DNA from 4 places in the Metabacillus rhizosphaerae genome. Region 3 is predicted to be linked to each of the others. Evidence: riboswitches for the same ligand, from Rfam matches in the RefSeq annotation. Region 3 holds a riboswitch; each other region holds the start of a gene.

Region 1 (8,132 bases), 2.4 Mb from region 3:
AGCTATTCTTTGACGAGCAATACACTACAAGTCACATTATAAAACAGGCAAATCTTCTAATGAATAAAATTGATGTAGACAATGAAATCATTGCTATTGGACATGTTGGAATAGCTGGTGAAAAAACCGCCTCAGTTTTAAAACAATATGTGCCACTAGTAGAGAAAAAAGCGGAAACTGTCACACTATCAGAATTATTTTTTGAACCAGAGGATGTTACTGATATACAACAATAGGAGTGCTGTCTTTTCGTGACAGCACTCCTGTTGTTAGTTCTTATTTTCTATTCGATCAACAGAGGCAACGCGGAAATCCTTACCCTCTAATTTTTCTATTATTTTTTTCAATTCCTTATCTGTTAGGTCACCAGATAAATTTAAGATAATTCTTCGAAGATACTTATCACCATTATCAAGGGTTAGTAATCCCTCAATATTTACATTTTTAACTATTGTTACAAGATCCTTAATTGCCCCCTTATGTTCCTTCGTTCCTACAGTTAAGAGATAACCTCCTGTTTGCATCCCAAAGGAATCCTCTAGTACATCCATAATGTTTGAATGGGTAATAATACCTGAAAATTCATTTTGTTCGTTTAAAACAGCTAGGAATGGCAATCTACGAATTGTTAAAAATGTTTTAAAGAAAGAATCCTCTTCAAATATGTACGCATCTTGATTTTTAAGTAGAGACTCAATAGGGTCATTATCTTTTCCCTCATGTTCAACATAATGTTCAAGTAGATGGACTTTATAAATAAAACCAACAAATGTTTTCCCATTGTTTTTCAAGACTGGAATCGAACGAAAACCTGTTGCTTTCAAAAAATCATATGCTTGTTTTACGGTTGAATTAAGATCGCAATACTTTACATCTTCTTTTGTTACATAATGGTAGCGAACCTTCACCTTTTACCCCCCTAACTAATTTTGTTGTTAAAAAAGTCGACTTAGATATTAAAAATAGTATTATATAGTCTCCTTATCATATGAAAAAATAAACATATTCATGTAAGGAGTTCTAATCAAAATTATACTACTACAATTTTTTATGTAATAGTTGCATTTTCAAATAAAACCTCATATACTTATTATTAATAAATGTGGAAAGGGTGAATGTTGAAGCAATGAAGTTCTAATCTGATTTTTTCAGGACATTATATTCAACCAAATTGAATCATAATCAAACCTAGAGAAATTGGATTAGTCTGCCTATTCTTCAACTTATACATCCTTATAACAAATATCTGTGGATTCTTATTCTATTTGAGAACCTTTATTTGTTTTTACGATTATGTATAAAGTGGCAAGCGACACCTCTCTAGGTTATAGGGAGGTTTTTTTATGTTCATATTACAAGCACGGAATCTTAAGAAGCATTTTGGTGAGAAACCAGTTTTAGAGGATCTCACATTTGATCTAAATAAAAATGACCGGATCGGCCTTGTCGGTGCTAACGGAGCTGGGAAAACAACATTAGCAAATTTGATTTATGGAGACATTGAACCTGATCAAGGTACAATTAATAGAAATCCACAAATGAGGATAGGCTATTTACTTCAATCAGTCGATTACACGGTGAATGATGATAACCAATTGTCTGCCGAATTTCTTGAACGCGCAAGTGAATTAGGGTTAAAAAAAGTTCATTCATGGCAGGAAGAACGGTTTGAACATCTCAGTGGTGGTGAAAAGCTAAAAATTGCTTTAGCGCAAATATGGGCAACTAACCCAGATATTCTCATATTAGATGAACCGACAAACCGTCTAGATTTTCAGGGTGTGAATTGGTTAATGAATCAATTACAAGAATTTAACGGGACAGTCATCTTGATCTCTCACGATCGTTATTTTCTAGACAAAACGATCACAAAGGTGTTTGAATTAGATCTTGGAAAACTAACGATTTACAATGGGAATTATTCAACTTACCGTATTGAAAAGCAAAAACGATATGAGGATCAATTACATCAATATGACGTTCAACAAAAATATAAAGCCCGCGTAGAAGGACAAATGGCACAATTACAACAATGGGCTGGAAAAGCTCACCGAACGATGAGAGATCAGGAAGGCTTTAAAGAGTATCATGGAGTTAAGGCTAAAAAGCTTGATAACGCAATCAATTCTAAAATGAAGCGGTTGAATCAAGAGCTCGAAAAAAACAAAGTAGACAAACCAATTGAAGAGAAAAAGGTTCGCTTTCAATTTGAAGCTAGTAAAAAGCGCGGAAAAAGAATTGTTGAAGCGAAAAGTCTCTCAAAAACATTCTCAAACAGAATGCTTTTTAAAGAAAGTCATTTTTATGTCAATCATGGTGAAAGAATCGGAATCATCGGTCCAAATGGATCAGGTAAAACAACTCTATTAAATATGTTATTAGGGAATGAAACAATAACGTCTGGAGAATTGTCGATCAGTGCTTCCCTCAACATTGCCTATTTAAGCCAAGATATAGCAGATATGCCAATTTCACAAACAGCAATTGAAGCTTTAAATCTTTCTGAAAAGGATAAACTTTTCCAAGCAAGAACTACACTTGCAAACATGGGCATGAAAGCCGATAAATTAACACAACCGATCGGAACATTAAGCTTAGGTGAACGCACTCGTATCAAATTGACTAATATGTTACTTTGTGAAAATGACTTATTAATCTTAGATGAACCCACTAATCATTTAGATTTAGCTAGTCGTGAGCAATTGGAAGAAACCATAAGCAAGTTTCCAGGAACAATTCTCATTGTTTCACATGATTATTATTTTATTAATAAACTATGTAATAAACTCCTCGTCATCGAGGACAGAAAAATAAAGCGTTTAGAGATGAATTTAGAGCAATACGAGTTGAAAAAGAAGCAACAAATTACTCCAGATAAACAACTATTAGAGGAAGAACTATTACGCGTAAATACAGAGATATCTGCCGTACTTGGGGAATTGAGCTTGCTATCACCAGAATCAGAAAAATATAAGGAATTAGATGCATCCTTTTTATCGTTGACAAAAAACAAACAAGACTTGATGAACAGACTTGGCAATTGATATGTGCTCGTACAGTACTATGCCTCCCGTTAGCAAAATGGGGAATTTGCAAATAGAAATATGAAAAGCGGATGACAAAAAGGATAAGTACACTTTTTGTCATCCGCTTTTTTTCACTTATTTACTTCTTCTTTTTCTTCGAAAGGATGTGCAACCCATCCCTCTGTTTCGATAAATAATCTAACTGCTACAACTTGACGATCTTCCATCAATGTAAAAAAATGTGGATTTCCTTCTGGTACAGAAATGACATCACCAGCTTCTAGTTCAACATCGAAATAGCCAGTTTGGTCATCGCCTTTGATGATAAAAATACCATGTCCAGCCGTAATCGCTCTAACCTCATCTTCTGTGTGAGTATGCACGTTTTCAAATTTCTTAAGTAAATCCTCTAAGTTTGGTGTTGCATCTGATAAAGCAACTATATCCCAGGTTTTGTAACCTCTTCTTTCTGCCAAATCTTCAATCTCTTCTTTGTATGTTGATAAAATCTCTTCTTTGTCTTGATCACTTAATACGAACTTTTCTTTCAAAGTTTCAGGAAGTTTACGCATTTCCCAATGTTCATAAAGAACTCCTTGTTTTTCCAAAAAGCTTGAAACATTTTCATGACCTTCAATTACTTCATTTGTATTTCTAATTTTAATAACTGCCATTTTGACAACTCCTCCATTTTCTAATTTATCGTTATTTTATCTAGGGTATTACACCATTACATGTTTGAAAGATAATAATTTCAAATGATAAGAAAAAAGAAATTCACTAGCTTCTAAATATTTTTTTGCTTCTAGGGCGTCTCTTCCCCAAGCCGTAATCCCATGGTTTCTTATTAAGATAGCACCAGCATCTGCTTTCACAAACTTAGCGAAATCAGCTGCTAATGTTGGGATATGTGCATGATTGTAGATAATCGGAATAGTAAACTCAGCATCTTCATCCCATAATCCATATGCTTTTATAATTTCTTGACCTTTAAATGTAATGCTTCCTTTATCACCATATAATTCAGAAATCACATTATTGTCAACTGTATGAACATGTAGACTGCAGCCAGCATTCGTCTTGTTGAAAATTTCAACATGGAGAAGTGTCTCTGCAGAAGGCTTTAAGTGAGTTTCTCCAACTGGCTGACCTTTACTGTCAACTAGTAAAAAGTCCTCGTTTGTTTCCTTTGTTTTATCTTTCCCACTTGCAGTAACGAGAAAACTAATAGGCTCGTCATCAATCTTTATCGCCAAGTTTCCACTCGTACCTGGAAACCAATCACGTCTTGCTAGTACTCTTTTAATATCAGCAAGCTCTTCCCATCTTTTAGCCATTAGACTCATACTGACACCCCCTCAATTATCTCAATTACATCATAAAAGGTTGTAAATGGTTTATGTGGCAAATGTAATTCTTCACATTTTTCTAAGAGAAAATCTCTTGCGATCACAAAATCAGCCAGTTTTGCTGCTTGTAAATCTGTAATCGAGTCTCCAATAACTATTTTGAGTTGATCCTTGCTTGTTAAATTTTTAATTAGTGAAGGTTTACAGCAGCCACAATCATTATCACATGTATGGTCACAGCTATGAGGCCATTCAATAGTAATCATTTCATTCGAAAAATCAGCTTTATTGCAATAAATTTGTCCTTCATCAATCAAACCTTCAAGGATTGGATAAACGAAAAAATCAATGCCCCCACTAACAATATAAAGCGGAATATTTTTTTCTTTCGTATATTGGACAAATTCTTTAAAACCAGGGCGAATTTCAGCATGATCTAATATAAATTGAACAATGTCTTTTTTTATAGAAGAAGGTAGAAGTTGAAACATGTTTCCAACACCTTCTCGAACAGAAATTTCTTGAGATAGTACATCTTTTTTAAGGCCATCCCATTCAGGTGGTGCAAACTGCCTCATAATCGCAATGATGTTATCTGTCTCTGTGATCGTCCCATCAAAATCACAGATTATTGCTTTATTGTTCATTTGCACACCTCTTTTGCACCCCAAAGATCAATTGCAAGTTTTAGATCTTCATCAGAGGTCGATGCTTGCTTTAAAGTGATACCCTTAAGTGTTGCATCGATTGCAGCTCGAAATGCACGACCACCGCCAATGGCTCCATTTGGATGTCCGTGAACTCCTCCACCTGCATTAATCACAGAGTCATTACCAAAGTCTTGGATAAGCAATGGTACAAGACCAGGATGAATGCCAGCAGACGGTACTGGGAATGACTTTTTAAACACATCTTCCTTTAAGCAGTTTTCCGCAATACCAAGTGCCTCGTTGCGATCTAACGCAACACTACCATATGGTGATGGAAATAAAGAGAAATCCGCTCCAGAGATTCGTAAAAGCTTCCCTAGTAATAACGAGCTAGAAAACCCGTATAAGCTTGAAGCAGTTGACGCTCCGCTAACAGCCGGATGAGCCATGATTGGAACAGAAATCTCTGGATCTTCTGCTAAGCTTTGAAGAACATCAAGTCCATATGCAAACACATTGAAAAGTAATACATTTGCACCGAGCTCTGCAGCTCGCTTCGCTTTGTCCTTTAATTCAAACGTTTTTCCAGACAAATTAACAGCATAAAATGCTTTATGGCCAGTTTCTTCATAGACATTTTTTAAAACTTCTTTACCAGCTATAATCCGATCTTCAAATGGTGTTAATGGATTATCAAAAAGGATTTCGTCGTCTTTTACTAGGTCCACTCCACCTAAAACCTGCTGTCTTAATTGATCCTTAAGATATGTAAGGTCTCTTCCAATCACACCTTTAAAAATGCTCATTAATAAAGGTCGATTATAAATACCTAACGCTTCACGAATTCCAGAAACACCAAATGCTGGTCCAGGGAATGAAGATTTCACATCCTCCGAAAGCTCTAAATCGACTAATTTCACTTCTCCATCAAGTGACAGCTTTCCAAATATAGTTGTTAGGATGGCAGGTAGATCATGACTATAATTTATGCTTGGATAAGCAATTTTTATTTTACCTTTTGTAACTTTCTTCCCTAAGTATTGATTCGTTTTTTCACTATTTTCTAGTTGACTGACTTCTAATACTCGCCCTTTATGTGCCTTTAATTGCTCTTGTTCAAGCAATGGGAGATCGGTCCAAGAACCAACTGTTAAACCTAAAGCAATTCCCTCAGCCTTTTTACTTAAATCTCCCTTAGCATCATGTACGAGATATGTAGCAATTACTTCACTCACTTTAAACCCTACTTTCTATTAAAGCGTATCTGATATTCTGAATCTTTTTATTTATCTTACTAATTTTATCATTTTTAATTGGATAATACCTATTACTTTTTCTTAAACATTGATTATCATTTGTACATATGGCAGAGATGGTATTAGTCTATAGTATTATGATGCTCGAAAAATATAATAAGCCCCTTCGACACTAATAGATCGAAGGGGCTTTTATATGCATAAATAACAAGCATATCTCCTTATCTATCAGCGAATGCTGCAAGAATTAGCACCGTGCTCAAACACATGTTTAAGTCGGTTGCCGGGCTTCATAGGGCTAGTCCCTCCACCTGCTCTTGATAAGAACGAAACGTTCATAATGTTGAGTAAATTAATATGGATTATGACAGATCACTTTTGAACTGTCAACTATGATTTTTAAAACAAATTCAATGCTTTTATTCGGTTAGCAGCTTCTACTAATCTTTCTTCTGAAGTGAGAAGACCTACCCTTACATACCCTTCACCGTATTCCCCGAAGCCAATTCCAGCTGCAACCACGACATGGGCATTTTCTAATAAGTAATCTGAAAAATCCTGAGATGATTCAAACTGATTAGGTACAGGCAACCAGGCAAAAAATGATCCAGATGGAGCTGTCACATCCCAGCCAATTTCACGAACAGCTTGAATCAAAGTATTTCTACGAGATTCATAAAGTGCATTTAACTCTGCTACACATGTTTGTGGACTTAATAAGGCATGTGCTGCCGCTTCTTGAATTGCACTAAATACACTTACATACATATGATCTTGCAAAAGATTTAGGGCTTCAATCACAGATGGGTTACCAACGGCAAACCCAATTCGCCACCCAGCCATGTTATATGACTTTGAAAAAGTATAGATTTCAATCCCGACCTCTTTTGCCCCTTTAGTTTGTAAAAAGCTTATTGGACGTTTTCCATCAAAGCCAATAGCCCCATAAGCAAAATCATGCACTACACAAATGTCATTTCCTCTAGCAAATCCTACGGTTTCTTCGAAGAATTCCTCTGTTGCAGTTGCGCCTGTTGGATTATTTGGATAGTTTAAAATCATAAGTTTTGCTTTTTCTACCGCTTCTTTAGTCAAACTATTATAGTCAGGTAAAAAATGTTTTTCTCTGATTAGTGGCATTACTTCCATTTTGGCACGTGCAAGCTCAACACCTGACCAATAATCCGGATAACCAGGGTCTGGAACAAGTACAACATCCCCTGGATTCAACAAGCATTGAGGAACCTCAACAAGTCCTGCCTTTCCACCGAATAGAATCGCTACTTCAGTCGATGGATCAATTTCAACTCCATATTCCCTTTTATAAAAAGTTGCGATCGCTTCCTTCAAGAAAGTATGACCACGAAATGGAGAGTACTTATGGAATTGTGGTTTTTCCACTGCATTTTGCATGGCTTTAACAATATGATCAGGTGTAGGCTGATCTGGATTTCCTTGACCTAGATTAATAACATCATGACCCTGTGCAATAATCTTATTTACCTTTTCAACTAGACTTGCAAAGAATTGCTTCGGTAATGTTTCTAATAATTGTGATTGTTTAAAGGTTTTCATTTTTAACACCTTCTCAAAAAATTCTTGAAATTCTAGTCACAAATAATATATTGTTAGAATCAACTTGTAAAGTAAAATTTTAAAAATGAAGGTGTGATTTTGATTGAAACCTGTCATTACTTGTATACAACTTGATATTAAATTCGGTGATCCCGCATTCAACTATCAGCAAGTAGAGGAAAAAGTAGCTGTTGCAGTAGAAAAGGAAAATCCAGCGATCATCGTTTTACCTGAGCTTTGGACAACAGGCTATAACCTTACTCGCTTAGATGTGAT
Region 2 (8,132 bases), 1.2 Mb from region 3:
CACCTTCGAAAACAGAGTTTAAGTTAAGTGCATTACCAGCACTGTCTGTACCAGCTTTCATCGGTCCGCCACTTACAAAAATTGATGGAATATTCACGCGAAGTGTCGCCATCAACATTCCTGGTGTAATTTTGTCACAGTTTCCAATACAAACCATTCCATCAAACCAGTGTGCTGAAACAACTGTTTCTACAGAATCAGCAATGATTTCACGACTTGGTAACGAATATCTCATTCCGATATGTCCCATTGCGATACCATCATCAACACCAATTGTGTTCATTTCAAAAGGAACACCGCCAGCTTCACGGATTGCGTCTTTAACAATTTTACCGAACTCTTGTAAATGTACATGTCCTGGAACAATATCAATATATGAATTTACAACCGCAATAAACGGTTTGTCAAAATCGTCTTCTTTTACACCTGCAGCACGAAGTAAGCTTCTATGTGGAGCACGGTCAATTCCTTGTTTAATCATATTACTACGTTGTTCAGCCAAAATAAATCCCTCCAGTTAACAGTTACATTAAAATTCTTCAGAAAATTTTAATATTTCTTATTGTAACATTATTTCAAATATTATCAAAGATGAAAGACGATATCTTTTCTAACAAAAATTAATATAGCTAAAACTCTCGAAGCTATATAAAAAAACAGTGTTTTCCAACAAAAATTAAACGATAATAGAGAATTTAATTATATTAAAATTGTATTTGAATTTAACTATTAATCTTTTTGGTGAGGGGTTAATTATTAAGAGTAATGGAAAGTTTTTAAATCAACAATAGAAACTTGTTTATAGGAGTAATAAAATAAAAAGAGGTAGTGTTAAAAGAAATTCCCCAAGATAGTTTCTGGGGAATTTCCTAGTAAAGAGTAGTTTAAAACATACTTAGCTTATAATTTTTTGATAATAATTCTAACAATTTTATACCTGCAATACTGTTTCCTTTCTCATCTAAGGACGGACCAAAAATCCCAATACCAAATTTTCCGGGAACTGCCCCCATTATTCCACCTGAAACTCCACTTTTTGAAGGTATGCCAATTTTGATGGCAAATTCTCCTGAGGCATTATACATCCCACATGTAACCATAAACGTTTTACAAATTCGAGCGACATCTGGAGGCATTATTTGTTTGCCGCTAAGAGGATCAACTCCATCCAACGCAAAAACTAGTCCGATTCTCGCCAAATCTAATACGTTCATTTGAATAGCACACTGTTTTGTGTATAACTCCATTAATTGTTCAACATCTTCTTCAATAATATTATGTTGCTTTAAAAAATAGCATAAAGCCCGGTTCAAATGTGCTGTCTCAAATTCAGAGCGTGCTACCTCCTCACAATAGTTAATTGTTGAATCGCTTGTCAATTCGTGAATAAAGGATAAAAGACGTTGAAATCTCTCTTCAACAGAATTCCCCTTAATCAAATGAGTAACAACTAGTGCTCCTGCATTGATCATAGGATTTAAAGGTTTTGAAGGAGACATCGTTTCTAATTTTGCAATCGAATTGAAGGGGTCTCCTGTGGGCTCCATACCAACATGTTCAAATACATAATTAGAGCCTCTGTCAATCAAAACGAGGGCCAAGCAGATTACTTTTGAGATACTTTGTAGGGTAAAACGTTTTTCAATACATCCAGCTGAGATACATCGTCCGTCAGGATAATGTATGGCAATCGACAAATCATCTTGGTTAGCTTTTCCGAGTGCAGGAATATAGTCTGCAACTTTTCCGCTTTTTGCGCACTTTTTTGCTTTTGCTACTAATGTGTTTAATTCATCGCTTGATCGACAAGGCATTATCATCACCGATTATAGTATGTGCCTAAATAGTATGTTTCATTTCAAAATGATAATGATTAGGAGTAGGTGTAAAAAGGAATGATAGGTTTGTAGGTCCTAAATATACTTAATTAAATACTTTATCGAAATGGTCTTTAGTTGAATATACTTTAGGTAAAGCTAAAAATTCTTTGACGAAGGTGTAGCATCCATTTAAGTCTTTAAACAATAGAATTTTCAAGAGGTGGAAAAATGGTACTAAAAATATGTGAAGTGTGTGGCAAGATGGAAGAGCATACAGAAGAGAAATTTGATGTCTATGGTATATGTGAAGATTGTATAATCGATCGTGATCTAGAGAATTTTGTATAATGTTCTCATTGGAATTTTCTCTGTAGAATAAAGAGGAACCAACTAATAACTAGAAGAGCACCGTAAGCTAAATTTAAGATCAAGGTGATCCTTTTTATTATCTTGAATAACATTTTAACCATACAAGATCATTGCCTGATGTTATGTAATAAAAAGGCGACCCATATGAGTCGCCTTTTTGTATAAGAATTTATGAAGCAAGTGTTTTTGTTTCTTTACGCATTTCATCCTCTTCTGGTACACGAATGAATTTAACAATTACGGCACTAGCTAAATAAAGAGCTCCAAAGATCCAGACAACACCTTCAGCTCCGACGATACCGATAAATGCCCAAGCAATAGCTGGCGCAACAAATGAAGATAAACCTGCAGAAAGATTTAAAATCGACATAGCCGCTCCTTTGTCCTTACCTGCAACAGTTGGGACTAATGCACCAATTGGAACGTAACCAGCTAACAAACCGCCCCAAATAAATCCAACAATGCTAGTTACAACAATGTTTCCATTTGCGATAATTGGTGTGTAATATAGAAGGACTGTGAATATTGCACAACCAACTCCACCAAACCAGATGATTGTATTTTTCCAACCAAATTTGTCTCCAACAAAACCAAAAACTAAATTAAAAAGAATGTTCCCTAAGAAAATTGTTCCCCATAATTGTAACCAGACAGTTGTTTCAATTCCGTGTTCTGCCATATGCATCGGTAGAAACACTGGGAATCCATATGTTCCTAAACTATTGATAATTCTGACAACCCCTCCAGCAGCAACTCGAGGGTTCGACTTCACAATGGTAATTCCCTTTAAAAGCTCATTGAGTGTTTCTTTTTTGCTCGAAGTTTGTTTCTTATCAAATTTGTCTTTCGTAAGAACTAAAGCAAAAAACGCACCTAGACATACCCAGAAAATAGATGTCCATAATGTATTGATGTAACCAAATGATTTAATCGCATAACTTGAATACCAAGCGCCAAGTACCATCATTCCTGCACAATACGCAATCCAGAACCAACCCACAGCTGTACTTAATCTATTTTTAGGTGTACGGTAAATAACCCATGTTAAAAAAGAATAAGCAAAAAGAGGGTAGCCAAAACCTTTTATAAAATATGAAAATAGCATAACTGAATAATTCATTGATTCAAAACCAAATACGATAAACCCAGCTGTACCGATGATATAGAATAATAATCCCATCGACATTGTACGCTTAGCACCAAATGCTTCTAAACAAACACCCGAAAACCAAGAAGAAAGTGCTAAAGATATACCGTATACAGTAAATATTGATGCCGATTGCTGAACAGTCAAGCCGTTTTCAATTAAGAAAGGACTAAGCCAACCAGCTTCGAGGCCATCTCCCATCATAAAGAGCATGACGCCGAGAAAGCCAAAGCTTAATTTTTTAGGTATTCCAATTTTATCTAACATTCGTTTCTCTCCAAACCTTGTTTTTAGTAATGTAACTTTATTTGTTATAGGTTACATTCATTTTAGAAAAAAAATGTTGTGCTTTTTTCCACTCTTCATACATAACGTCATTGTGTTGAATATCAGGCTTAATTATATTGATTTCATCTGACAGTTTGTCAGTTAATCCTAATGTCTTGTTGCAAATAACAGTGGCACCAACAGCAGATGCTTGACTGTATCCTTGACGAATATATACGTCTTTTTGTAAGAGATTGGCTACAAATTTTGCTAAAGTTCTACTTTGAAAACCGCCGCCACATGCCCACACATATGGTAAATCGAAAGAACTTACTTCACATAATTGATCATAATGCCACCTGATTGTGCAAGCAATTTCCCATAAAGCAGAAGCGACAAAATGAGCGCGAGTTAAGTCATGTGCTAATGGAGTATTGAAAATAAATCCGCCTTTCTTTGAAGCATTCTTCTCATCAGTAAGATACATACCTAACGCTGATACACAATCAATGTTCTCGAGCTTACTCATTTCATCTTCCATTTGTTGATAACTTTCATTAGGATAGAAAATAGCTTTTAATTTTTGATAATTTAGTCCGGTAATCCCTGGATTCGTTTCAAGTAGCCATGTATTTTTTTGTGTATAAGCATTCGTCCAAGCTCTTTTTTCATGATCCACTCGATATTCATTTGTCATTTTGCAAATAGGGGTGGTTGTACCTGATACAATGACGACATCTCGATTTTCGGCAAATGTACTTTCAATTGCGAGTTGAGTATCTCCGCCACCGACAATAATCAAAACATCCTTCTTTAACCCTAACTCATTTGCGATTGTTGGTGTTATTTCACCAAGTATTGTGCCAGATGCTTTAATTTCTGGTAAAAACTTTCTAGAAATCCCAAATTGTTCACACATCACATCAGACCAATCTGTTTTTTGAACATCATATAGCAGTGATTCTGTTGCCTGGGATGGCTCATAGACTAAGACACCACTTAATTTATAAGTAATCCAGTCACTAATACTAGTAAATGTATCGATTTTATCCCATAACATAGGCTGTCGGTTCTTAAGGGCAACAAGCTTTAAAGCCGAAAACAAGGCAGAAGGTAACCTACCTGTTGTTTCAAAGATAAATTCTGGATCAGGCAATGTACGTTCCCATTCACGACCACGATTATCAATGTTTGGTAAGCCGATAAATGAGTTCCCGTCCCGATCCTGTAAGACAATCCCTTGGCGTTGACTTGTCGAGGTAATCGCCTTAATTGAAATATCAGGTGCGCTTGTGATTACTTTTTTCGCTAAAAAAATAAGTTTTCTCCAAAGTAAATCAGGTGAAAAATAACGACTATCTGGATAAAGAGATTCGGTTTCATACTGAATATCCTCTCTTTCGACAGCTATAACCTCACCTGTAGTCGCAACAATTGCTACTCTAGCATTTCCTGTGCCAATATCAAATACTAAATAACCTTGTTTTAATGTCACTTTATTCACTTCTTTCTATGACTTTACATTTAGACTTTTTTGATTATAGATTGTCGGAACGTCAAGAGTACGTTTTATATACCACTTCGTAAACGCTTGATTCATAATCGATACGTGATGATCCTCAACCTCATAACTTGCACCAGCAAGGTGGGGGGTAGCTAAAACATTTGGCAATTTGATGATTTCATAATCACTTTTATCTGGTGGTTCATGATAAAATACATCTAAAATAGCCCCACGAATTTTACCTTCTTTTAAGACATGAACAAGTGCATCTCGCTTAACGACAACTGCTCTTGACGTATTTACTAAGATTGCGTCTTCCTTCATAAGTCCTAAATAATGTTCATCTATCATTCCGATTGTTTCTTCGGTACGAGGGAGGTGAATAGATACGACATCACTAGTTGAAAAAACCTCATCCAAGGATACACGAGTATGGTTGGGATTTTGGCTTTCAACATATGGATCATAGTATTGAATGCTGCATTGAAAACTTTCAAGAACAGCTGCAATTCTCTGACCAACGGCACCGAATCCTACCATTCCAATAGTTTTTCCTGTAATCTCATTTCCTTTGAACTTTAAATATGCTTGTAAGTAGTCTCCATCCCATTTTTCCTGCTGCAACCATTCAGAGGAGGCGATTGTATGTCTATAGAAGGTAATGAGATTGCCAATGAATAATTCAGCAACTGCTTGTGCATTTCGAGCGGGGGTATAAAATACCGGAATTCCTCTTTTGGTTGCAGCTTCAACATCAACATTGGAAGGCATGCCACGACACACACCAACAAATTTCAATTCAGGTACTTCTGCAAATACATTTTCAGTCACTTTATCTAACTCAGCTATTAATCCCTCAGCCTTTGATTCTTTTAATAGAGCGATTAACTCAGCTTCGTTATAGGCTCTACCATTCTCTTTCCAACAACGATAGGTACAATCGCCAAAAAGTTCCTTTAATTTGACTAGACCTTCGTCGTTATACGGTGCTGTTACTAAGACATTCATTTTCTTCATCTCCTCTTTTTGCTTTGAAAACAACCCTTTAATTCAAAAAAATAAAAAAATCTCTTCCCAAAATGTTGGAAAGAGATGGTTATTTATTATCGTTCTCACAATAAACTATAAGGGCAGCTCTTTCTATCTTTCAAGCAATGCTTGCTGGAATTGGCACATTATGTTGCCGAGGTTTCGACGGGCCAGTCCCTCCACCTCTCTTAATAGAAATAACAAAATATTTAATTGATTAAATTGTTTATATATTTAGACAATGTATTAAATATTAAATAAAAATTATAGGTAAGTCAATCTATTTTCTAAACTTTCTAAAGATTGGTTCGATATGTTATAATTTATAAAGCAATTTTTTCATGAAAGGATACTAGTTATGCAGGAATATATAAATATAGAAGATGGTGTTGTGCCTTCAGTTTGTTCACTTGACTGTCCAGATCAATGTGGATTACTGATACACAAAAAAGAAGGAAAAATCGTTAAAATCGAAGGTGATCCTGAACATCCTGTAACAAAAGGGAATATTTGCAATAAGGTCCGAAACATGGGTGAACGAATCTATGATCAAAAGAGAATTAAGACACCCTTGAAACGTATTGGTGAAAAGGGTGAGGGGAAATTTCAGCCAATTAGCTGGCAAGAGGCAATCGAAACGATTACAAATCAATGGAAAAAACTTATCTCAGAAGAAGGATCAGAAACCATTCTTCCTTATAGTTTTTATGGGAATATGGGAAATATCAATGCAGAAGGAATGGATCGCCGGTTCTTTCACCGCTTAGGGTCAAGTCAAATTGACAGGACGATTTGTTCAGTTGCAGGTTCAAAAGGATATAAGTATACAATGGGTGGAAGTTATGGAACAGACCCAGAAGAAATGACGGAAACAAAGCTATTTATCATGTGGGGAATTAACGCTGTAAGCACGAATATGCATCAAATGATGATTGCGCAAAAGGCTAGAAAAAATGGCGCTAAAATTATCGCCATTGATGTACACAAAAATCAAACAGGGCGAATGGCAGATTGGTTTATCCCAATTCTACCAGGTACGGATGGAGCCCTAGCATTAGGGATTATGCATATTCTTTACAAAGAAAAGCTTGTTAATCTATCATTCTTAAAAGAATATACTGTTGGTTATGAAGAGCTAGAAGAACATGTTAAGAACTATGATCCACAAATGGTCTCAGATGTTACAGGTGTTGCTGTAGAAGACATTTATACATTAGCTCGGATGTACGGAGAGACCTCTCCTTCTATGATAAGAATTGGCAATGGATTACAGCATCACGATAATGGTGGAATGATTGTTAGGACAATTGCGTGTTTACCTGCATTAACAGGACAGTGGGTTGTAAAGGGTGGGGGAGCTCTGAAATCAAACTCTGCCTATTTAGCCCATAATACAAAAGCGCTGCAACGACCAGATCTTATGAAAAAGCAAACTCGAACAATAAATATGAACCAATTAGGTAAAGCGTTACTTGAAACAGAAGAGCCCATTCGCTCATTGTTCATATATGGAAGCAACCCAGCTGTTGTGACTCCAGATGCTAATAAGGTACGTGAGGGTCTTGCTCGTGAAGATTTATTCACTGTCGTTCATGACTTGTTTTTAACGGAAACAGCTATGTTTGCAGACATTGTTTTACCTGCTACATCAGCTTTTGAAAATACTGATTTTTATACGTCTTACTGGCATAACTATATCCATCTGCAGGAACCTGTCATTTCATCATTTGGAGAAAGTAAATCTAATACAGAGGTATTCAGACTTCTTGCTCAAGCAATGGGATACGATGAACAAGCATTTAAGGATTCAGATGAAGAATTAATTCAACAAGCTCTAAACAATTTATCGAACCCTTATTTACCAGACAAATGCCATGAAAAATTAAAAATAGATCGCTATCTGAAAGCAAGTACAAGTGATTTATTGAAAAATTTAAACACACCAAGTGGTAAGATTGAGTTGTTTTCTAAAAAAATGGAATTAGATGGTTACCCC
Region 3 (8,132 bases):
TCTTTCAAATCATTTAAAAGTAAAAGGACTTTTGGCAGAGCCTAATACCCCTGGGTGCTATGATGGATTTCTATATTTGCGAGGTGGGATTAAAAATGTTGGTACGGTAAGGGTAGGACGAATAATTCAGTTTGCCTCAGAAGGTTTTATCGTAATGGCACCATTTTACCGAGGTAATCAAGGTGGTGAAGGGAATGAAGACTTTGCTGGAGATGATCGTTATGATGCCATCTCAGCAATCGAACTTTTAAAAAGGCATCCAAATGTGCATTCACATCGTATCCATGTTTTTGGATTTTCAAGAGGTGGTGTTATGGCATTATTAACTGGTATTTTAGCTGAAGATGTGCGTTCTGTTGTTACATGGGGTGGAGTCTCTGATATGTTTTTAACATATGTTGAGCGTGAGGATTTACGTCGAATGATGAAAAGAGTTATTGGTGGTACACCTACAAAATTCCCGAATCGATATATGTGGAGAACACCTTTGTACGAATTAGAAAACATGAATCCACCTGTATTAATTATACACGGAGTTAAGGATAAAAATGTCTCAGTTGAGCATGCATACAGGCTTGAAAAAAGATTAAAGGAATTAAATAAACAAGTTGAAAGCTGGTACTTTAAGGGATTTACTCATTATTTTCCTCCTAAAATAAACCGTGAAACACTACATAGACTATGTTCCTGGATGAAAAAACAATAAATTAGTTTTTCTTGTCAGGACAAGGTGGTAAAATAAAATAAAATGAAATGTACCAATAAGGAGGTTTTCTTTTGGGAATGCCTGTTGAATTCAATACAATGATTGTAACAAAAGGTAAAGAACAACGAGTGGAAGAAAATGTATTTCTTTTAACAAAAGAAGGATATAGAATATATCCGATCGATATTCCGTTAGAGGTTAGAAAAACGAAGGATGGAGAAATTGCTGGTGAGGCTATTGTAGAAAAACTTCAGCTTCATGAAAATAAAACAGTTGTAACATATCGGTTAGTTGCCCTTAATTCAACGAATTAATAAAACAAAAGATAAACCAGGTGAAAAAGTAATTAGCTTTTTCACCTGGTTTATTTGTTTTATAGTGTTCCAATCAACCTGAAATAGTTTTTATTTAAAAAACTACTATTTTTAGGAAAGAGCCTAAATTAATCCTGAAGTGAAATTGAAAAATTACAATATCATGAATTTTTGTTTGCAGGTTAGGATAAAATTATTATGTTGAAATATAACTTAAGTTATCAATTATCAGTTTAATATCTCTTTAAATAAAAGGGAGGCTGACTCATTAGCTTTTGAGTCAGCCTCCAATTCTTTTAACCTATAGGTCCACCAAATTGTTGGATTTCAGGGGAAACATGTGCAAATTTTTCAAAGTTTTTCTTAAACTGTGATGCTAGCTCTTTTGCTTTCTTTTCATAAGCTTCCTTAGAGCTCCAAGTAAGATGTGGCTGAAGTTTATCATCCGGAACACCTGGAACGTGTATTGGAATGTTGAGGCCAAATACTTCATCAGTTACCGTCTCAATATGATCAAGATCTCCTTCAATTGCAGCTTGAACCATTGCTCTTGTATATTGTAACTTTATTCGATTCCCTACGCCATATTCACCACCGGTCCAGCCTGTATTAACTAAAAATACTTGAACTTCATGTTCATCAATTTTTTGTCCAAGCATGTTCGCATAGCGAGTGGCTTGTAATGGTAGGAATGGTGAACCGAAGCAAGTTGAAAAGGTTGCCTCAGGAGCGGTAATTCCTCGCTCAGTTCCTGCAAGCTTACTAGTATAGCCGCTCAAAAAATGGTACATTGCTTGTTCTCTAGTTAACTTGCTAATTGGAGGAAGAACCCCAAATGCATCTGCAGTTAAAAAAACAATTGCTTGTGGATGTCCCGCTATACTAGGTGTAATAACCTTATCAATAGCATCTAACGAATATGCAGCCCTTGTATTCTCAGTGAAAAAGGAATTATCATAATCAGCTTCACGAGTTTCATTATCAACAACAACGTTTTCTAAAACGGCACCATAGCGAATGGCATTGAAAATTTGGGGCTCTTTTTCTTCCGATAAATTAATACATTTCGCATAGCAACCGCCTTCAATATTAAAGATGCCAGAAGTAGACCAGCCATGCTCATCGTCACCGATTAATCGTCTGTTAGGATCAGCAGACAAGGTTGTTTTTCCAGTTCCAGATAAACCGAAAAATAAAGCAACATCACCTTCAAAACCAACATTTGCTGAGCAATGCATTGAAAGAATATTGTTTTCTGGTAACAAAAAGTTCATAACTGAAAAGACAGATTTTTTCATTTCACCAGCGTATTCTGTCCCACCGATTAAAATTGTTCTTTTCTCAAATGAAATAATGATAAATGTTTCAGAATTTGTACCATCAACAGCAGGATCAGCTTTAAAGTGTGGTGCACAAAGAATAGTAAAAGGCTTCTCATTTGTAATCGATTTTTCATTGTCTTTTATAAAAAGCTGCTGTGCGAATAAATTATGCCAAGCATATTCATTTATGACTTGAAGAGGCAACTGATAGCGTTTATCTGCACCGGCAAAACCATTGAAAATGTATAATTCTTCTCGTTCCTTTAAGTAGTTGATCATTTTACTATAAAGCTTATCAAAGTCAGCCTCTAAAATAGGTTGATTAACAATGCCCCAATCAATTTTATTTTCGATAGAACTTTCTTTCACGATAAATTTATCTTGTGGAGACCTACCAGTATATGCTCCAGTAGTCGCTCGGATTGCACCAGTTGAGGTTAAAATCCCTTCCTTGCGTTTAAGTACTTTTTCCACAAGTTGAGCAACTGATAAATTATGTCTTGCATTATCCCCTTTTAACAACTCTGCTAATTCATTTGTCATCTCCACAATATTCATCCCCATTACCATCCTTTTCGAAAAATTAACGTAGAAAGATATATTACAAAATTCTGACTTAGTTTTAAATAGTATAACACATTATATTTAATTGAACATACTAATCGTGTGTGTTTTTTGAAAAAAAGTTTAGAAAGCAATTTTTATACTTCAAAAAGAAACTTAATAATATGTCAACAAAATGGGTAACACTAATGAATAGATTAATCATGAAAATTAATAGGAAATAATCTCTGATAACTTGCTGTTTTTTGTTGACACCATTACCCCAGTGCGCTATGATATGTCCTTGAACGGATTCTCTTATCCCGAGCTGGTGGAGGGACAGGCCCTATGAAACCCAGCAACCTGCTATCAAAGGAAAGCGGCGATTATGCCCAAATGACATTTTCCGACGCAAAGGTGCTAACCTGATGCAAGGCGAAAGCCCTTGATCGATAAGAGCGAAAGGCTATGAACGATAACAAACCTTTCCTCATTTAGGGAAAGGTTTTTTTGATAACAGAAAATAAGCGTATCTTCTTCATTAGAGTTTTACCAGGACAAGCATGTGGTAGAGGTACATAATAATTCTGTTCACAAAACATGCCAGCGTGATTCTTTTAGGTAAAAGGAAGAGTTCCGGATCAATTTGAACATGAGTATGAGGAGGAAAACTTTAACATGACTAAAAAACGTTTATTTACTTCTGAGTCTGTAACAGAAGGCCATCCAGATAAGATTTGTGACCAAATTTCAGATTCAATCCTTGATGCAATTATTGAAAAAGATCCAAATGCACGTGTAGCGTGTGAAACGTCTGTTACGACAGGATTAGTTTTAGTTGCTGGGGAAATTACAACAACTACATACGTTGATATCCCAAAAATTGTTCGTGAAACAATTAAAGGTATTGGCTATACACGAGCTAAATATGGCTTTGATGCAGAAACTTGTGCAGTTCTTACTTCAATTGATGAGCAATCAGCCGATATCGCTATGGGTGTTGACCAAGCACTTGAAGCTCGTGAAGGCCTAATGTCTGATGAAGAAATTGATGCAATCGGTGCTGGAGACCAAGGATTAATGTTTGGATTTGCATGTAATGAAACAAAGGAATTAATGCCACTTCCAATTTCATTAGCTCACAAACTTTCACGTCGTTTAACAGAAGTACGTAAAGAGGATATACTTCCTTACTTACGTCCAGACGGTAAAACACAAGTTACGGTAGAATATGATGAAAATGATAAACCAGTTCGTATTGATACGATCGTTATTTCTACTCAGCATCACCCAGAAATTTCATTAGAACAAATTCAGCGTAACCTAAAAGAGCATGTTATTAACCCAGTTGTCCCTGCAGAATTAATTGATGAAAATACAAAGTATTTCATTAATCCAACAGGTCGCTTCGTCATTGGGGGACCTCAAGGAGATGCTGGTTTAACTGGACGTAAAATTATCGTTGATACGTACGGTGGTTATGCACGTCACGGTGGTGGTGCATTCTCTGGTAAGGATGCGACAAAAGTTGACCGTTCTGCCGCTTATGCTGCTCGTTATGTAGCGAAAAATATTGTTGCTTCTGGATTAGCTGATAAATGTGAAGTTCAATTAGCATATGCAATTGGTGTTGCACAACCGGTATCGATTTCAGTTGATACATTTGGAACTGGAAAAGTATCGGAAGAAGTTTTAGTAGCTGTTGTACGTAACAACTTTGATCTACGTCCAGCGGGTATTATAAAAATGCTTAATCTACGTCGTCCGATATATAAGCAAACTGCTGCGTATGGACATTTCGGTCGTAATGATCTAGATCTTCCATGGGAAAGCACAGACAAAGCTGAAGCGTTAAGTAAAGAAGCGTTAAATCAATAATTTATAAAAGAAGAAAAGGGTCTGATGTATTTTGCATCAGACCCTTTTCTATATCAGTGTATAAGACTTAATAAGTGAATATTTTTTCTTCTATATGTGAATAAATATTGAAGCATCAAAGAAAACGTATCTAATTATGATAGTTATGTTATATCATAGTATGAGTGACGATTTGGAGGTTATACAATATGAAACAAGGGATAATCACTTGCTCCTTCATTTTCCTTTCTTTAGTTTTAAGCGGCTGTCAAGAATCAGCAAATCATCAAGAACATCAAGTCGCTTCTGAAGAGGAAGTAAAAGCACCAAAGGTTGAAATAATTGCTAGTAAACATGTTAATAAAAACGAAGAAGTACCAATCTCTGCAAAAGTATATTATGGTGATGATCTAGTGGACGATGCAGAGGTAACGTTTGAGATAAAACTTGGTGATGTTTCAGAAAAAATTGAAGCAAAACTTATTGAAACAGGTACATATGGAATTAATTATCAATTTAAGGAAGATGGTACATTCAAAATAACCGCACATACAAATGTAGAAAGTTATCATACGATGCCATCATTAGATATTCAGGTAGGAGAAGGCTCAACAGCTACGATTACAGAAAAGAATGATGAAAAAGAAAGCGAGAATGAGCACCAGCATCATGAACAAACAGAAGCGGGGCACCATCATAGTAGTGTAACGATAACTGTAGACGAATTATCTGATTTTAAGGTAAATGAAGAGGAGCAGTTATCAACAACAATTCAAGAGGGTGAACAACCATTTCCAGATGCGACGGTGAGATTTGAAATTTGGAAGGATGGAGAAGAACAACATAAGTATATTGATGCAGAAGAAGCATCGACAAAAGGGACGTACACATCTTCCTATCAATTTGAAGAAACTGGTATATATAAGATAGTAGTTCATGTTGAAAAAGGAGAGGTTCATGACCATATTGAGACTTCAGTTGAAGTTCAATAAGGGGGTGGACCTCTTTTTGTCGTAAGATTAAACACGAATTTTATCGATATTTGAAATAGTTTGAAACAATTTACATCCACCTGTTGTCTCATTAGTAAAATATTGGGTAAGTGTTTAATGTAGAAAACACGTTATTTATTCTCTATTTGCTTTTGCAAGAAGAATGGGAATTTGAACTATAAACGAAAATTAGTTAAAAGGCTAAAGGGCCTATTAACTAATTTTTCTGCATTTACTAATTTTATTTTGATTTTTATGAGTAAAGAAGTTAACATTTGTACCCTCATATCCGATGTAATAGGTAAAGACATAAAACTGTGGGGGCTACAAAATGAAAAAAGAGATGAAGTTTTATGAAAGGATTTCAGTTAAATTTCAAATTTGTCTTGCGATTTTAGCAGTAGTACTTACGAGTACGATTGGACTTCTTAGCTATATTATTGTGAAAAATACTTTTGGACAAATTCAAGAATCGCAAGGGTTATTTTGGAGTTTGTTAGGAATACCAGCTGTTATTACGATCGTTTGCTTGTCTGTGTTTTATTTTTTCATTCATAGAAAGTTAAAAGTATTAAATCAGATCCTGATTGCTTCATCTGAAATTTCAGCTGGTCGTTTGTTTGTAAACCCTTTAAAAGAGGGAAAAGATGAATTCGGTTTACTTGCACTATCATTAAATAAGATAAATGATGACTTTCGAGCTTTAGTTCATGATTTGAAGGACACAAGTTATTCCATTTCCACTTCATCATATGAGCTCTCAGCTTTATCAGAGCAAACAACAACAACTAGTGAAGAAATTGGAAATGCCCTAAATGAAATTTCAAAAGGATCAGTTTCACAGGCTTCTGATATTGAATCCACAAGCCAAAAAGCAAGTGATTTACAAGCAAATCTCACCAACATGACAGAAGGAAGCAATGCTATAATCCAATTAACAGAGGGTTGTGTAAATGCTGTTCAAGCAGGTAAGGATAGTATGATTGGCTTGCAAGTTTCCAATAAAGAGAATGCTAACATGTTAGATCAAATCAGTTTAGGAATAACGACCCTTTATCAAAGTGTCCATCAAATTTCCGGAATTGTGACAACGATTGATAATATTTCAAAACAGACAAATCTATTGGCTTTAAATGCTAGTATTGAAGCTGCAAGAGCTGGAGAACATGGAAAAGGATTTGCCGTCGTAGCGGAAGAGGTTAGAAAGCTTGCAGAAGAAACAAATAAGGCTACATCTCAAATCCAAACGATGATTCAAAATATAGAAAAGGAAACAGAAGCAACCGTGCTTGTGATGTCTCAAACAACAGAGATTTCAAGTGGCTTAAATCAAAGTGTTTTAGCATCAGAAAATGAATTTAATGAAATTTCTTCATCTATCTCAAAAATTATTGAAGGAATATCAAAGCTAAATAAAGAAATTGAAACTGTTTCAGATCATAGTTATATCATTTTAGATTCGATACAAAATATATCTGCAGTTGCAGAAGAAACTGCAGCGTCAACTGAGGAGATAACAGCGTCTGTTGATGAACAAGTGAATGCGGTAGTGACCATTAATCATTCATCAGAAAAATTAATTGCATTAAGTGAAAACTTAAATAATTCACTTAAAAAATATATGGTAGAATAAAAATCCTAATTAAGCAGTGGATTTCTTAACTGAAATCTCACTGCTTTTTGATATGTAATCAAGCAATTAAAAAGGTTTAGCTGCATCTAAAGCAGTTAAACCTAATGAATTCTTGCATTATGCATATCGAATATGATTATTCTCAAGGAGTGATTCTTCATATTCCTTTAATAAACCATCAAATATTTGATCCCAGGTTTGTGATAATGCATATTTACGAGCAGTTTCCCCCATTTTTTGACGTAATGCATGATTTTCTAATAGATGAATAATTGCTTGGTTAAATTGCTCTACATTTTTTGGCTCACATAGATAGCCTGTTACTTCTTGGTTAATAATATTTTTAACTCCACCCGAATTTGCTCCGATAACAGGTGTACCAGTCGCTAAAGCCTCTAAAACAACATTTCCAAATGTTTCTGTAGGAGATGGGAAAATAAATAGGTCAGAGTTAGCATAAATTTCTGCAAGACTTTCGCCATTTAAGAAACCAGCAAAGGTCATATTTTCAGGAGCTGCCTTTACCATTTCTTCTTTAGAAGGTCCATCACCAACGATTATCCAATGAATTTGATTTCTTATTTCTTCTGGTAGATGTAAACAAATTTTCATAAGGGTTTCAATATCCTTTTCAGGAGCAAGACGCCCTACGTATGAGAGGATGTATTTTTCTTTGATGCCATACTGCTCACGTATTCTTTGATTTGAATAGTTCGGATGAAATAGGCTACAATCAACGCCTCTTCCCCAAATACGTATATTTGA
Region 4 (8,132 bases), 1.9 Mb from region 3:
AGCTTGGTATTTGGGTAAGAAATTTTTCTGTTTTATTATTTGTCATGGAGCAAACAAATGAAGATCCATTTGCGGTTTCAATGATTTCAGTTGCAGAGTTTGCTCCGATTTTTATTTTCTCAATCATTGGCGGTACATTTGCAGACAGGTGGAAGCCGAAGAAAACGATGGTTTGGTGTGATATTTTAAGTGCTATTTCTGTTTTTGCTGTGTTACTAACATTAATATTCGCAACTTGGATGGTCGTCTTTTTTGCGATGCTTATTTCCTCAATTCTCTCTCAGTTTTCTCAGCCTTCAGGTATGAAGTTATTTAAGGTGCATGTTCCTGAAAAACAACTGCAAATGGGAATGTCAATTTATCAAACGATGTTTGCTTTATTTATGATTATTGGACCTGTTATTGGAACAGTTGTATTTCAGCAATATGGGATAGAAGTATCTATTGCAATCACAGGTGTCATGTTTTTACTTTCAGCAGTAGCGCTTATGTTTTTACCTGCCGATAAGTTGGTAGAAAAAACTGATGAGCAAACAACAGTTTTAGAAGAATTTGTGCAAGGATTTAAGTATGTTATGAAAAATAGATTTCTCACCATCCTAGGTGCTAATTTCTTCGTAGCAGGATTGGCTGTTGGTTTAATACAACCATTAGGTATCTTTATTGTGACAGAACAGCTTCAAATGGATAAGGAGTTTGTCCAATGGTTTATGGCGATAAACGGAATTGCTATGATTATTGGAGGTGGAATCGCGTTAGCTTTATCAAAGAAAGTAACACCGATTCGAATGCTCGCAGCGGGTATGTTTGTAAATGCCCTAATGATTTCAGTCATTGGGTTCTCGGAGATTTTATGGCTAACTTTAATAGCCCAGTTTTTCACAGGATTAATGATGCCAGCTATTCAAATTAGTATTAATACAATGATTCTTCAAAATGCTGAGGAATCTTTTGTAGGGAGAGTAAACGGGATCATGACACCTCTTTTTATGGGCGCGATGGTACTGATGATGAGTTTAGCGGGAATCTTAAAACAACAGGTGGGTCTGGGGATTTCATATCAGGTATCAGCTGTTTGCATGGTCATTGGAGTTATTCTTGTTCTGCCGCTTGTTCTTGATCGATCTATAAAAAAGCGCGTAAAAGTTAATGTATAGGGTTTGATCGCTTAGAGGTCTCTAGCATAAGTACTGGTTATACACCATGTACTTATGCTTTTTACTTAGTGGACTAGATCCCTTATATTCTGCAAATAAAATAAGGCAAGCACAGTAAAATGCTCACCTTTAACATTAAGTATACAATTATTTTTTTCCTTGACTTCTCGCACGGTTCCTCTCAAGCTCAGCAGCATACTCTTCTTGAGATTTCCCTTGTTTCGCGCTTTCAGATTCAATTTTTCTAAATTTGTTATCATTTCGATTTGGCATTCTTCCACCTCCTTTTGCACATCATTATTCTATACAACCTCTTTACTTTTATCCTTATTAACATAGGCTTAAAGGGTGATGAGGAGGAATTGGTATATTTTCCAACTAATTATATCAAGATAAACATAAAAGATAATTGATTTGAAAATAAATGATAATAAGGTGATTTAATGGAATTAATGAAGTATGAAGGTGAATGGTATGTATGGACCTTAGTAATAACAACAATATTATTCGTATTAATCATGCCAAAAAAAAATCTAACATGGGTCGGTATATTTATTACTATTGTTTTCTCAAGTGGGTTTTCTTGGATTTCTGATAGCATTGCAGGGTCGTTAATCGATTTATTTGACCTAGCAAAAAAACAAACAATCGAGCCAGGTGATGCTATGTTAATTAGCTTTGTACCTGCGAGTATTGCTACTATCTATGTAAATTTTTATAAACCTCACAAGAAATGGATTTTTGCTTTTGTTTTTACATTATTATGTTTTGTCTTAGAATTAGGATTAGTTAAGTCTGGATACATGGTAAATAACGATTGGAATACATGGTATGGAATTCCTGTTTATTTTACACTTTTTAGATTCTTCTTCCCTTGGTATTTACAGTTACTATCAAAAAATTTATCAAATAATTAATTTAACAAACTGAGATTTACCACCTGTGTCTGTGGGGGAAAGCATTCAAACTGTAAATGGGAGTAATAATCAAATGGATACATTATTATTTTCCTATAACATAATAAGAGGTAATTTTTAAAAAAATCATTTAATATAAATATTCAAATAATAGTTGACATTAATGCTATACACTATTAAAGTATACATATTCTTATCTTTACTTAATTGCATATTCGATCTCTTATCAAGAGTGGCAGAGGGACTGGCCCGATGACGCCCGGCAACCGTTCTATTATAGAATTGGTGCTAAATCCTGCAAAACCGTTACGGTTTTGAAAGATAAGAGAGGAGACTCCTATATATTCTTGTGGCGAAACCTCTCTATCTTAGAGAGGTTTTTTGTGTTATCTAAGGTCTTTATTTAAATAGAGATAATAGATGTTAATAAAGTAAAAATATACTAAAAAAAGAAAAGGGGAGTTTACAATCATGAAAAACAAAGTTTTTCACTCTGCATTTATTTTTATTCTCGTATTTACATTGTTATTAACAGGTTGTTCGTCAAATGGTGGAGAAACTAATGAGCCTGCAAAAGCAAAGGGCAATCCAGACGTTTCATTGGAGAATGTTCCAGAACGCTTTGCTAAGGGTGAGGGAGCGAAAATAAAAGTCATTCGTAAAATCGGTGGAGATGATCATACAGCACAATTTTTAGCTGGTGCGAAGGAAGAAGGAGAGGCATTAGGCTTTCAAGTAGATGTATTTACAGCTAATGGAGACACGGCAAAATTTCATGATGCCATAGCACAAGGACTAGAAGAAGATTATGATGGATTTATTATTTCTCACGGAGATGACGCTGCAACTGTTAATGCGGTTCAAAAACTAGTTGATGCTGGGAAAAGTGTTGTTACATTTGATTCAACGGAAAAATTAGCACAAATTGAAAATGTAACATTAACATCTCAGGATGATGAAGCACTTGCAACATTAGCATTAGACCAACTTATTAAAGATACTAATGGTGAAGCAAATATTGTGTATCTTTGGGTAGATGGCTTTCCTCCGATGGTTAGACGTAATCAAGTTTACCAAGAGAAATTGGCTAGTAACTCTGGTATTAAAGAAATTGAGCGCTTTGGAGTGGCAGCAGCTGATACTTCTGTAAAAACGCAAAATGCTGTAGCAGCAATGCTTAATAAACATCCTAAAGGTGAAATTGATGCAATCTTCGCGACATGGGATGCATTTGCAATCGGTGCAGCACGTGCAATTAAAGAAGCTGGTAGAGATGAAATTAAGATTTACGGTATTGATGTATCGAATGCAGATCTTCAAGAAATGCAAGATAAGAGTAGCTCTTGGAAATATACGGCAGCAGTTGATCCAAAGTTAATTGGAGCAGTTGACATGAGATTGTTAGCTAAAAAGCTAGCTGGTGAAGAAACGCCAGCAACGTATAACCTTGAAGCATCACTTATTTCTGGTGAAGTATTAGGGAAATCAGACGAGCCTATTAATATGGTAAATCTTGCAAATACTGTTGAAGGTTGGGGACAGTCTACCGCATTTGAAGAGGAATGGATGAAGACATTAAAAGAGTATTATAAAAAGTAAAATCTATTTCTTAAGAAAATGAGCGAACACTCTCTTGGTCTAGTATAAGAGGGTGTTTGCTTTTATCCCCCATATACTGGTAGAAATCTCCACAGATGAAAAATAGGTTTTGATAGAATAATAGCAAAATTTTCTCCATTAACATCAGAGGAGGTAAATGATGATTCATACAGTATTAAAAATGAAAGAAGTCTCAATCGAATTTCCTGGTGTGAAGGCATTAGATTCTGTAGATTTTACAATGAAAAGTGGTACAACCCATGCTCTAATTGGAGCAAATGGTGCTGGGAAATCAACGTTAATGAAGGTTTTATCAGGTGCCTATGACCATTACACTGGTGAGATCTTAATTGATGATCATAAAACAAATATCCGTACCCCAAAGGAAGCACAAGGCTGTGGTATTCAAATTGTTCACCAAGAGGTAGATACTGCGCTCATACCAAATTTAACAGTAGGGGAAAATATTATGCTATCAAATACTGTTAATGGCATGGGGAAAAGACAATTTGTAAGGTGGAAGGATCTTCATAAAAAAGCAACAGTTATTTTGAACAGCCTAAACATTCATGTTTCCTCCAAAAAATTAGTTAGCGAGTTAACCTTGGCAGAAAAACAAATGGTACTGATTGCTAGAACAGTCTCGACAGATTGTAAATTTCTTATATTAGATGAACCAACAGCCCCGCTTAGCCATTCAGAAACAAAAGAGTTGTTCAGGATCGTGCAAGAGCTTAAAGCGAAGGATGTAGGAATCATCTTTATTTCCCACCGGCTCCCAGAAATTTTTGAAATCTGTGATGAAATTACAATTATGAGGAACGGTAAGTTAGTTTCACATGAGTTTGTTGCTGATACCACGACAGGTAAGGTAGTGGAACAAATGCTAGGCAGGGAATTGCAAGAACAATTCCCGAAAAAACACTCTCAAATTGGTGAAAAGATCTTTGAAGTAAACACTCTTTCAGATACGGATAAAATAAGAAATATTTCTCTGTCAGTTCATAAGGGTGAAATTGTTGGGGTTGCAGGCTTAGTTGGAGCTGGTAAAACGGAATTATGTAAAGCTTTATTCGGAGAAGCAAAAATAAAGTCAGGTGAGGTAAAACTACGAGGTAAGGTGTTAACTTTATCAAATCCATATCAAGCAGTAAAACAAGGAATCGCATTAGTACCTGAGGAAAGAAGAAAAGAAGGAATTCTTGTTATGGAGTCAGTTGCAACAAATCTAACCGCAGCAAATCTGGGTGCTTTTACAAGGCCTTTTAGTTTCTTAAATCATAAGGCAGAAAAGCAAAAGGCATTAGAGCTTATTGAAAGTCTAGGGATTAAAACACCTTCAGAAGAAGCAAGAGTCCAAAATCTGTCTGGTGGTAATCAACAAAAAATTGCCATAGGAAAATGGTTAATAGCTGATGCAGACGTTTATATCTTTGATGAACCAACTAAAGGCGTGGATGTCGGAGCGAAAAAAGATATTTTTGAGCTTATATGTGAGCTGGCACAAAGAGGAAAGGCAATTATCTATGCCTCCTCTGAGTTATCAGAAATAATGGGGATTACCACTCGATTATATGTTTTATATGATGGACAGGTTGCAAAAGAATTAGAAACGGACTTAACCAATGAGGAAGAGCTATTATTTTATTCAACAGGAGGCAACTAAGGATGAATCAATCAAATCCTGTACAAGCGAGTAATCCTTCAAAAAGGACATTTGATCTTTTTCAATTTTTATATAAATATGGGACGATTTTAACAATTTTCATTCTTATTATCGTTTTCGCTATATCTAATCCAACGTTTATTCAAGGCAATAATCTTATTAATATATTACGTTCTATTTCTATTGTAACGATTATCGCAATTGGAATTACGATCTCGTTATCAGTAAATGGTTTTGATTTGTCAGTTGGATCAGTGGCTTCATTATCAAATGCAATTGTTATTTCAATGTTTGTGTGGTTTTCTCAAAATACGTTTATTGCGATATTTTCCGCAATTGTCGCATCATTACTTGTGGGAGTGTTAAATTCATTTATTATTGTGAAACTCAAGGTTCCTGATATGCTAATTACATTAGCGACAATGTTTATTGTACAAGGAATTGCACTCACATACACAAAGGGTGCAACTGTTTCGCAAAATATGGTAATGCCTGATGGTACATTTTCAACAGGCATCATTAGCCCAATATTTGAAAAAATTGGTCAGGTTCCTTGGATTATTTTGATCATGGTCATTGTTGTGGTAGTTGTACACATTTTTCTGAACTTTACAAAGCATGGGAGATATATGTATGTGATTGGTGGAAATATCGAAGCGGCAAGATTATCAGGTATTCCAGTTAATAAGTATAAGATAGCTGCATATCTATTATCTGCTCTTTTTGCATCAATTGGTGGAATCGTTCTAGCTTCTCGTGTTATGACAGCAGAAATTAATGCTGGTTCTCCATACTTAATGGACTCAGTTGCTGCAGCATTTATTGGTTTCTCAGTATTAGGGGCGGGAAAACCAAATGCGTTTGGTACATTTATTGGAGCAGTGTTAATTGGGATTCTTCAAAATGGCTTAGTTATGATGTCAGTACCATATTATGCAATGGATATTGTAAAAGGTACAGTACTTGCGTTTGCACTGGCACTTACGTATTATAAGACAAAATAAACAGGGATTATCGGATATCTAGCAGTAAATTTGCTGTGGAGATAACGCAAAAGAGGTTGTTGGCATTTTAGCCAGCAGCCTTTTTGAATGAAGCAGGAAACTATAAAAATCTAGTACTGTGAATAAGCGCTTTGTCATCTAGCTCCTAGTAAACTATGGAATATACATCTTTAACGTGCATAAATATTAGTGATTTTATAACATTGGTTTTTTATTATTTGATAAAAATTAGCGTCAGGTTTACTCACAAATAGATTGACAGTTTTCTACAAATTCTTAAAATTAGAGGGAAAGTTGAAGTTTTTAAATAATAGATTGAAAATAAACCCTATTCTAATAAAAGATTTTTATACATTATATTGTATTTAAATACATATACTGATATACTTCATACAAGCATATGTTATATCATGACACATGATAACAAATGTAATAAATGAAAAGTTGTTTACTATGAATCAGAGTAAGGGTACATAGCAATTATAGTTTTCTGAATTATTAAATTACAATAATAACAAAGGGGGAAATTAGTTTGAAAAAAGGATTGTTTACATTTGTATTGGTACTTGCATTTATGATGATTTTATCTGCTTGTGGAACAAGTCAGGAGACTTCAGGTGGAGAGGGAAGCGATTCTAAAGAAGAGAAAAAGGTACTAAGAGTTGCAACAGAAGCAAATTATGCACCATTTGAATACCAAGATAAGGGAGAAGTCGTAGGCTTTGATATTGATTTTATTCAAGCTGTTGCAAAAGAAGCTGGTTATGAAGTCGAAGTAGTAAATGTAGGTTGGGATCCATTATTCGTAGAGGTAAAAGATGAGATAGCAGATATAGGTTTATCTGCAATAACAATAAATGATGACCGTAAGCAAACATATGACTTTTCTGTACCATATTTCTTATCAACAAACAAAATTCTAGTGCCTGAAGGTAGTGATATTAAGACTGCGGCCGATTTAAAGGACAAAGTAATTGCTGTTCAAACAGGAACAACTGGTCAAGAAGCTGTTGATAGTATTGTAGGAGAGAATAATCCTAAAGTTAAAAAATTTGAAAATAATAATCTAGCAATAATGGAGCTTAATAGTGGTGGAGCAGATGCAGTGGTTGCAGATAATACTGTAGTTGAAGAATATGTTAAAAATAATCCTGACAAAAAATTAATTGTTGTTGAAGATGAAGATAGTTTTGATGCAGAATACTACGGATTAATGTTTCCTAAAGGAAGCAAATTGAAAGCAGAATTCGATGAGGCTATTAATCAAGTATTAGATAATGGAAAATATACAGAAATATACAATGAATGGTTTGGTTCTGATCCAGATGTTGAAAACTTAAAGGCACAGCAATAAAGGATAATATAAATTGCGTACCATCCTTAATAAGGTGCTACGCAATTTTTTTCCTTAAAGTAAGGAATTGATGATTTTTGAAAATTATTTCTTGTGTTTAGCTCCAGCGCCTAGCTCACCCGGGTCATAAGCCACTCATGAATTGATGGTAAAGACATCTTCAATTGATGAGTGTTTTATTTTTTCAGAGCTGATTCAAGGTGCTTTCGCTTTTCGTATGAGGAGGAGATTAAATGGACTTTCGCTTTGATATTATTATTGAATATGCTCCGTTTTTACTTAAAGGGACATTATTAACGATAGGTTTATCTCTTGCAGGGATTATCATAGGCATGGTTCTTGGACTTGGGATTGGTCTTGGTAAAATGCTGAATAACAAATTGCTAGCGCTTCCTTTTAAATGGTACATTATTTTCTTTCGAGGAACACCATTAT

Evidence for each region. Region 3 has a riboswitch for S-adenosylmethionine ahead of metK (methionine adenosyltransferase). Riboswitches for the same ligand answer to the same signal wherever they lie in the genome.
Region 1: another riboswitch for S-adenosylmethionine. It lies ahead of mtnW (2,3-diketo-5-methylthiopentyl-1-phosphate enolase); the one in region 3 lies ahead of metK (methionine adenosyltransferase).
Region 2: another riboswitch for S-adenosylmethionine. It lies ahead of WCV66_RS15820 (2-hydroxyacid dehydrogenase); the one in region 3 lies ahead of metK (methionine adenosyltransferase).
Region 4: another riboswitch for S-adenosylmethionine. It lies ahead of WCV66_RS01140 (sugar ABC transporter substrate-binding protein); the one in region 3 lies ahead of metK (methionine adenosyltransferase).

Annotation. Positions count from the first base shown of each region.
Region 1 covers NZ_CP147403.1:4,424,212-4,432,343, forward strand. Annotated here, with positions in the region: gene WCV66_RS21485 (divergent polysaccharide deacetylase family protein) at 1-236, shown strand, start outside; gene cbpA (cyclic di-AMP binding protein CbpA) at 270-908, opposite strand; gene abc-f (ribosomal protection-like ABC-F family protein) at 1,344-3,044, shown strand; gene WCV66_RS21500 (1,2-dihydroxy-3-keto-5-methylthiopentene dioxygenase) at 3,158-3,700, opposite strand; gene WCV66_RS21505 (methylthioribulose 1-phosphate dehydratase) at 3,749-4,372, opposite strand; gene mtnX (2-hydroxy-3-keto-5-methylthiopentenyl-1-phosphate phosphatase) at 4,369-5,022, opposite strand; gene mtnW (2,3-diketo-5-methylthiopentyl-1-phosphate enolase) at 5,019-6,260, opposite strand; SAM riboswitch class I at 6,500-6,608, opposite strand; gene WCV66_RS21520 (pyridoxal phosphate-dependent aminotransferase) at 6,681-7,856, opposite strand; gene WCV66_RS21525 (carbon-nitrogen family hydrolase) at 7,960-8,132, shown strand, end outside.
Region 2 covers NZ_CP147403.1:3,222,120-3,230,251, forward strand. Annotated here, with positions in the region: gene ilvD (dihydroxy-acid dehydratase) at 1-481, opposite strand, end outside; gene glsA (glutaminase A) at 885-1,814, opposite strand; gene WCV66_RS15810 (RbtT/DalT/CsbX family MFS transporter) at 2,359-3,603, opposite strand; gene WCV66_RS15815 (FGGY-family carbohydrate kinase) at 3,641-5,098, opposite strand; gene WCV66_RS15820 (2-hydroxyacid dehydrogenase) at 5,114-6,115, opposite strand; SAM riboswitch class I at 6,245-6,334, opposite strand; gene WCV66_RS15825 (molybdopterin oxidoreductase family protein) at 6,495-8,132, shown strand, end outside.
Region 3 covers NZ_CP147403.1:2,069,352-2,077,483, forward strand. Annotated here, with positions in the region: gene WCV66_RS10090 (alpha/beta hydrolase family protein) at 1-706, shown strand, start outside; gene WCV66_RS10095 (DUF2584 domain-containing protein) at 778-1,020, shown strand; gene pckA (phosphoenolpyruvate carboxykinase (ATP)) at 1,317-2,900, opposite strand; SAM riboswitch class I at 3,201-3,344, shown strand; gene metK (methionine adenosyltransferase) at 3,564-4,763, shown strand; gene WCV66_RS10110 (FixH family protein) at 4,952-5,734, shown strand; gene WCV66_RS10115 (methyl-accepting chemotaxis protein) at 6,066-7,367, shown strand; gene WCV66_RS10120 (glycosyltransferase family 1 protein) at 7,485-8,132, opposite strand, start outside.
Region 4 covers NZ_CP147403.1:212,536-220,667, reverse strand. Annotated here, with positions in the region: gene WCV66_RS01155 (MFS transporter) at 1-1,157, shown strand, start outside; gene WCV66_RS01150 (hypothetical protein) at 1,305-1,430, opposite strand; gene WCV66_RS01145 (hypothetical protein) at 1,601-2,074, shown strand; SAM riboswitch class I at 2,295-2,402, shown strand; gene WCV66_RS01140 (sugar ABC transporter substrate-binding protein) at 2,546-3,673, shown strand; gene WCV66_RS01135 (sugar ABC transporter ATP-binding protein) at 3,834-5,339, shown strand; gene WCV66_RS01130 (ABC transporter permease) at 5,342-6,343, shown strand; gene WCV66_RS01125 (basic amino acid ABC transporter substrate-binding protein) at 6,876-7,697, shown strand; gene WCV66_RS01120 (amino acid ABC transporter permease) at 7,931-8,132, shown strand, end outside.